Regions from separate parts of the Ensifer sp. Root954 genome, predicted to be linked through region 1. Evidence: predicted binding sites of a transcription regulator. Region 1 holds the regulator's gene; the other holds the start of a gene.
What was found. The regulator PhoB, encoded in region 1, activates phosphate uptake and scavenging genes when phosphate is short. The targets are predictions, from matches to a motif close to TGTCATNNANCTGTCAT.

Region 1 (3,404 bases):
CTGCGCACGCTGAACCGCATGAACGACACGATCGAGAACTGCCGCGTCACCGGCAAGATCACGCTCGACGAGGACGACATCTACGACCCGACGATCGACGTCGTCGAGCTTCGCGCCCGCGTCGGCATGGTCTTCCAGAAGCCGAACCCGTTCCCGAAGTCGATCTACGACAACGTCGCCTACGGCCCGCGGATTCACGGCCTTGCCCGCACCAAGGCCGACTTTGACGAAGTGGTCGAGACCAGCCTGCAGAAGGCCGGTCTGTGGAACGAGGTAAAGGATCGTCTGCAGGAGCCCGGCACCGGCCTTTCCGGTGGTCAGCAGCAGCGCCTCTGCATCGCGCGTGCCGTCGCCGTCAGCCCGGAAGTCATCCTCATGGACGAGCCGTGCTCGGCTCTCGATCCGATCGCGACCGCCAAGGTCGAAGAGCTCATCCACGAGCTGCGCACGAACTTCACGATCGTCATCGTGACCCACTCGATGCAGCAGGCCGCCCGCGTTTCGCAGCGCACCGCCATGTTCCACCTCGGCAATCTCGTCGAGGAGAACGACACCGACAAGATGTTCACCAATCCGGATGACCAGCGCACCCAGGATTACATCATGGGCCGCTTCGGCTGAGGCCGCATAAGGCTGCAACAGTAACTGCAAAGCGCCCGTAAGGATCGACGATCATGTCCATGCATATCATGTCCGCCTATGACGAAGAACTGAAGTACCTGACGCGCCGCATCTCGGAGATGGGCGGCCTCGCCGAACAGATGGTCGCCGAGTCCGTTCGCGCGCTGGTCAACTCCGACCTGGCTCTCGCACAGAAGGTGATCTCGGACGACACCGTCCTCGACGACGCCGAGCGCCAGATCGGTGAGAAGGCGATCGTCACGATCGCCAAGCGTCAGCCGGTCGCCGCCGACCTGCGTGAGATCATGGGGTCGATCCGCATCGCCTCCGATCTGGAACGCGTCGGCGACCTCGGCAAGAACACCGCCAAGCGCGTGATCGCGGTCGCCGGCTCCGGCATTCCGCGCAAGCTCGCCCGTGGCCTCGAGCATCTGGCAGAGCTCGCTCTCGTCCAGCTCAAGGAAGTGCTCGACGTCTACGCCTCGCGCTCGCCGGAAAAGGCCAACAGCATCCGCGAGCGTGACGAGGAGATCGACGCGATCTACACCTCGCTGTTCCGCGAGCTCTTGACCTACATGATGGAAGATCCGCGCAACATCACGCCCTGCACGCATCTTCTGTTCTGCGCCAAGAACATCGAGCGCATCGGCGACCACGCGACCAATATCGCTGAGACGATCTATTACATGGCGACGGGTGCTCAGCCGGAAGGCGAGCGTCCGAAGGATGACACCACGTCGACGCTGGGCTCGGTCAACGACTGAGCGCCAAGCGCGCCGTAAGCATGCATGCCCTTTGAAATCTGATCCGGTCGCGGCTTCGGTCGCGGCCCCGAATTCCTGTATCTGAAGCATGTGGTTTTCGCCCCGCCTTTGAAAACGGCGGATGTGCTCCAGATTTAGAGTGTCTGAGCGCCGGCCGGGCCGATGAGCCCAAAGGCCGCCCGCGGTAAGGAGACGTTACCTGATGTTGCCAAAAATCGCCGTAGTCGAAGACGAAGAGGCGCTGAGCGTTCTGCTGCGTTACAATCTGGAAGCCGAGGGCTTCGACGTCGATACGATCCTGCGGGGCGACGAGGCGGAGATCCGGCTTCAGGAGCGGCTGCCCGACCTGCTTATCCTCGACTGGATGCTGCCCGGTGTTTCCGGCATTGAACTTTGCCGTCGGCTGCGCCAGCGTCCGGAGACCGAACGTCTGCCGATCATCATGCTGACGGCGCGCGGCGAGGAAAGCGAGCGCGTCCGGGGTCTGGCGACCGGTGCCGACGACTACGTGGTCAAGCCCTTCTCGACGCCGGAGCTGATGGCGCGTGTCAAGGCGATGCTGCGCCGGGCAAAGCCCGAGGTGCTCTCGACGCTGCTTCGCTGCGGCGACATCGAACTCGACCGCGAGACCCACCGCGTTCATCGCCGCAGCCGCGAAGTGCGCCTCGGCCCGACCGAGTTCCGTCTTCTGGAGTTCCTCATGTCCTCGCCGGGCCGCGTCTTCTCTCGCTCGCAGCTTCTGGATGGCGTCTGGGGTCATGACATCTATGTCGACGAGCGCACCGTCGACGTGCATGTCGGTCGTCTGCGCAAGGCTCTGAACTTCTCGAACATGCCCGACGTCATCCGCACCGTTCGCGGCGCCGGCTATTCGCTCGAAAGCTGAGCGGTCTGAAAGTCGCCAACAAAAAAAAGGGGCCGATCGGCCCCTTCCTTTATCAATGCGGTCCAGCTTCTTAGCGGGCCCTGCGGCGCTCCCCCGACGGCTGGTAGGCCAGCCGCGCATGGAAGGTGCAGTAAGGCGAGGCTTCCGGGGAATCGTTGCCGCAGAAGTGAAACTCTTCCTTCAGCGGGTCGCCGATCGGCCACTTGCAGGTGCGCTCGGTGAGCTGGGTCAGCTCGAGGCGGCGCGACATCGGCACGACAACGTCGGTGCGGGTGCTGAAATCCTGCTCGGCAACGAGATCGACTTCGATTTCTTCCTTCAGAACGACAGCGCCGGCCGCGCGTGCAACCGGGCGGGTCGAAACGCGCGAAGCGTAGTTCGGCGCGCGCGGTGCCGAAGTCGGGCGCTTCGGACGGGCCGCCGTCGTGGTGCTGCCACCGGCCTTGGCGCGACCTGGCAGGCTCAGGCGGTGAACCTTGCCGATGACAGCGTTACGGCTGACGCCGCCGAGCTGTGCCGCGATCTGGCTTGCGCTCAGGCCCTCGGACCAAAGCTTCTTCAGTTTCTCCACCCGCTCGTCAGTCCAGTTCATTTCTGCACTCTCCGTTCTCAGCGTTGGGGATGGCAGAATCCCTCACCGCACCCCGGCTAAACCCCGGGGTTGCAAACGCGATAACTCTTTTGGTGACTAGGTCCGCCGCATGCGTCTAGTAATTGAATGTTAACGTACTGACCGCTGGACTCTGTGGCAAGAGTCCCGGGAATCAGGCCGAATCGATTTCGTAGTTTTCCCCAACTTGCTCGGCCAGCGTTGCATTTTTGCAAGCCCTCCCGGACGATTTTTCTGCTGCCAGGAATCGACCCTTCATGTTGCGCTGCAAGGCTTGGTTTTGTTGACATTGCAGCGCGAAATGGGAATAGTGCCTGCGCCGCCGAAAGGCGGCATTTTTGATTTTTATCGGCCCGCGTGAGGCGCGGGATCGATGTCGATCTGGAGTGAAGGAGAGCCTCGCATGACTGCAACCACGCCGCTTTACGATACCTACATGCGCGCGCCGTTGCGTTTCGAGCGAGGAGAGGGCGCCTGGCTGATCGCTGAAGACGGCACGCGTTATCTCGATTTCGGTGCCGGC
Region 2 (3,404 bases), on a different contig from region 1:
TTCGGCGCCCTGTCGCTTTACGGCTACACCACGAAGAAGGACCTGTCCGGTATGGGCTCGTTCCTGATCATGGGTCTGTTCGGCGTCATCATCGCGTCGATCGTCAACATCTTCCTCGCCTCTTCGGCGCTCGCCTTCGCGATCAGCGTGATCGGCGTGCTGATCTTCGCAGGCCTCACCGCCTACGACACGCAGAAGATCAAGGAAATGTACTACGAAGCCGATGACAGCACCGTTGCCGGCCGCAAGGCGATCATGGGCGCGCTGACGCTCTACCTCGACTTCATCAACCTGTTCATGTTCCTGCTCCAGTTCATGGGCAACCGGAACAACTAAGTCTGAACAGCACACGGAAAAGGCGGCTTCGGCCGCCTTTTTTGTTTGCTGAAGCAGCTTGAAAGCGTCCGGACTCCGTGGGAGTGAAAGGACGACGAAACCTTGGGATCAAAGTCTTTAGCCATGTCCCTGACCCTGCGCGACGCCACCCTGGCCGATCTTCCCGTTATCACCGAGATCTATCGCGAATCCGTGTTGCACGGCGTTGCGACCTACGAGATCAACCCGCCATCCGAAAAGGAGATGCGGGCCCGGTTCGAAACGATCATCGGCAGCGGCTACCCGTACATGGTTGCGGTAGACGCGGGCGGGACGATCATCGGTTATGCCTACGCATCCGGCTTCCGCACGCGCACGGCCTATCGTTTCCTGGTCGAGGATTCCATCTACCTGGCGCCGGAAGCGCGCGGCAAGGGTGCCGGCAAGGCGCTGCTGGTCGAGCTCGTCCGGCGTTGCACTGAACTCGGCTTCCGCCAGATGGTCGCGGTGATCGGCGGTGCCCATCCGGCCTCGATCGCCGTGCACCGGTCGCTCGGCTTCGAACTCCAGGGCACGATGAAAGCGACCGGCTTCAAGCATGGCCGCTGGCTCGACACGACGATCATGCAGCTCGCGCTCGGCGAGGGCCAGGCGACCGACCCGCCGGAAGACGTCTATCCGGACACCCTCTACCAGTGACCATCGCTTGCTGAAGAATGTCAGTCGGCGAAGCGCCTCGCAGCGCGCCGTAGGCAGGTCGTGCCGTTGCTGCCCGTGACGTCGGCGTGCGTCTCCTGATGGCACCCTTTCCCGGGTGGTCAGGTTTCCACCAGCCTCAGCACCTTGTCGAATACCTTGAGCACCTGGGCGAGCTCGTGACCGCGCTTCAGGATCGTGCCGTGAATGTTCAGCACGCTATAGGCGCCCTGTTTCGCGGCCAGTTTCGGGTTCTTCTCGATCCGGTAGAGCGGCATTTCGCCCGAACGCTTGAACACTGAGAAGACCGCGCGGTCCCTCAGGTGGTCGATCGCGTAGTCCCGCCACTCGCCTTCGCCGACCATACGGCCGTAGACCCACAGGATCTGATCCAATTCGCGACGATGGAAAGTGATGGGGGGAGCGTTCTTGGCGTTCTTGTATTCGTGAAGATCGACGACCACTTCGGAAGTGGTCTCGCGCTGATGGCGCGCCTCGCCTTGCGGCAAATCCGGCTCATCGGTCATCGGCAATCCGGCCTTCTGTTGTGACAGAACGATTACAGTGTGCCTGACACGAGCCGAAAAGCAAGCTGGAAGCCATGGGACGATGAGGTCATTTCTTGCCTCTGCCCCATTTCAGTCAAACCGGCGCCCCAATTCATCGCAAAACTCGCGGGCGCTGACGGACAGAGTCGTTGCCACCGTATGTCCGGTCAGATCGTCATGCTGCGGGAGTTCACCGAACGCAGTTATGGCCGGTTCGGTCCGGTAACTTCGAACCCTCAGCCCCAGCCCCTCGATGCTGCCGGGCCGAACCAACCCCTTGCGCTTCGCCGTCCCTACAATTTGCCCTGAGGGCCGGCGAGCACGGCCGCAGCGCCGATGATGGCACCCGGCGTTTCCTTGTCCTTCATCGATTGCAGCAGGATCGCGCAGCCGCTGTTTCCCGGGCGCTCGGTCAGCACCGTCGCCGGCAGCGTAAAGGACGCGGGCTGGCCGTCCCACATGCCGATCGTCTGTATGTCACGCACCGCATGCCAATAGGGGACTTCCTTGCCGCTGTTCTCCCCCTTCTCCATCTTCACGATCTTGGCGCGGTCGAAATAGACGACGACGACATTGGCCTTGCCGATGCCGCTACCGATTGTGATCTGGATTTCTTCGCCGAGGATCTTGGCGTCGACGGGAACGGCAAGCCCTTTGCCTTCCGCCTTCATCGTTTCCAGCCGCGTCTTGATTGCCTGCAGGTTGCCGCCGTTCAAGTGGTCGCGGCCGTTCAGGATTGCCTGGGGCGTGTAGACGCCGTTGCGCCCGAGCATGCGCGCATAGGCATATTGCCGCTCGGTGTTTTCCTTCGATGCCAGCGTGTCGGCCCAGCCGAGATAGTTCCAGTAGTCGACGTGATAGGCGAGCGCCACCACATCGCCCTCGTCGACCAGCGACTTCAGCGCCGCATCCGCCGGCGGACAGGACGAACAGCCCTGGCTGGTAAACAGTTCGACAACGCCCTTGACCGCCTGTTTCTCCTGCGCCCCGGCAGGGGCACCGGCGGCTGCGAGCAGCCCGAAAGCCAGTGCAACAGGGCGAATGAAAGAACGGTCTGCGGATGTCATGGCGTCACTTCGTTACCGGCCGGCGGCCTACTCCTTGTGGGGGAGTTCACTACATACGACGCCCCTGCATCAACGGGAAGTCACGTTGGAGTGAGGTGGCAAGTGAGCGCGACCCGGCACCGGATCGTCGGCAGGTGCACCTCAAAGAAAGAGCCGGGGCGCCTTTCGGCGTCCCGGCTCCAGAGCCTTGTATGCGCTCGCGCGATTAAGCGGCGAGGTCGCGCAGAACCGTCTGCAGGATGCCACCGTTGTTGACGTAGGTCACTTCATCCAGCGTATCGATACGGCAGACGAGCGTCACATCTTTCACGCTGCCGTCGCCGTAGGTTACCTTGGCAACGCGCTTTTCGCGCGGCTGGACATTGGCGAGGTTTTCGATCGTGACGATCTCATCGCCCTTGAGGCCAAGCGATTCCCAGGTCGTGCCTTCCTCGAAGACGAAGGGAATGACACCCATGCCGACGAGGTTCGAGCGGTGGATACGCTCGAAGGACTGCGCGATGACGGCCTTGACGCCGAGCAGGTTGGTGCCCTTGGCAGCCCAGTCGCGCGACGAACCGTTGCCGTATTCGACGCCGGCGAAGATGACGAGCGGAACGCCCTCTTCCTTGTACTGCATGGCGGCGTCGTAAATCGACATCTCTTCCTTGGACGGATAGTGGATGGTGTAGCCACCTTCCTTGCCGTTCGGGCCGAGCATGTGGTTGCGGATGCGGATGTTGGCAAACGTGCCGCGCATCATCACCTCATGGTTGCCACGACGCGTGCCGTACTGGTT

Region 2: ASE71_RS13050 (DUF2794 domain-containing protein) is a predicted target of PhoB. The motif match lies at 1,559-1,575, and genes of this name have one in related genera.

The regions. Positions count from the first base shown of each region.
Region 1 covers NZ_LMJM01000052.1:214,469-217,872, reverse strand. Annotated here, with positions in the region: gene pstB (phosphate ABC transporter ATP-binding protein PstB) at 1-621, shown strand, start outside; gene phoU (phosphate signaling complex protein PhoU) at 672-1,385, shown strand; gene phoB (phosphate regulon transcriptional regulator PhoB) at 1,588-2,271, shown strand; gene ASE71_RS31580 (GcrA family cell cycle regulator) at 2,342-2,863, opposite strand; gene ASE71_RS31575 (aspartate aminotransferase family protein) at 3,285-3,404, shown strand, end outside.
Region 2 covers NZ_LMJM01000022.1:219,978-223,381, forward strand. Annotated here, with positions in the region: gene ASE71_RS13040 (Bax inhibitor-1/YccA family protein) at 1-336, shown strand, start outside; gene ASE71_RS13045 (GNAT family N-acetyltransferase) at 460-1,014, shown strand; gene ASE71_RS13050 (DUF2794 domain-containing protein) at 1,134-1,538, opposite strand; gene ASE71_RS13055 (DUF1223 domain-containing protein) at 1,853-2,626, opposite strand; gene acnA (aconitate hydratase AcnA) at 2,832-3,404, opposite strand, start outside.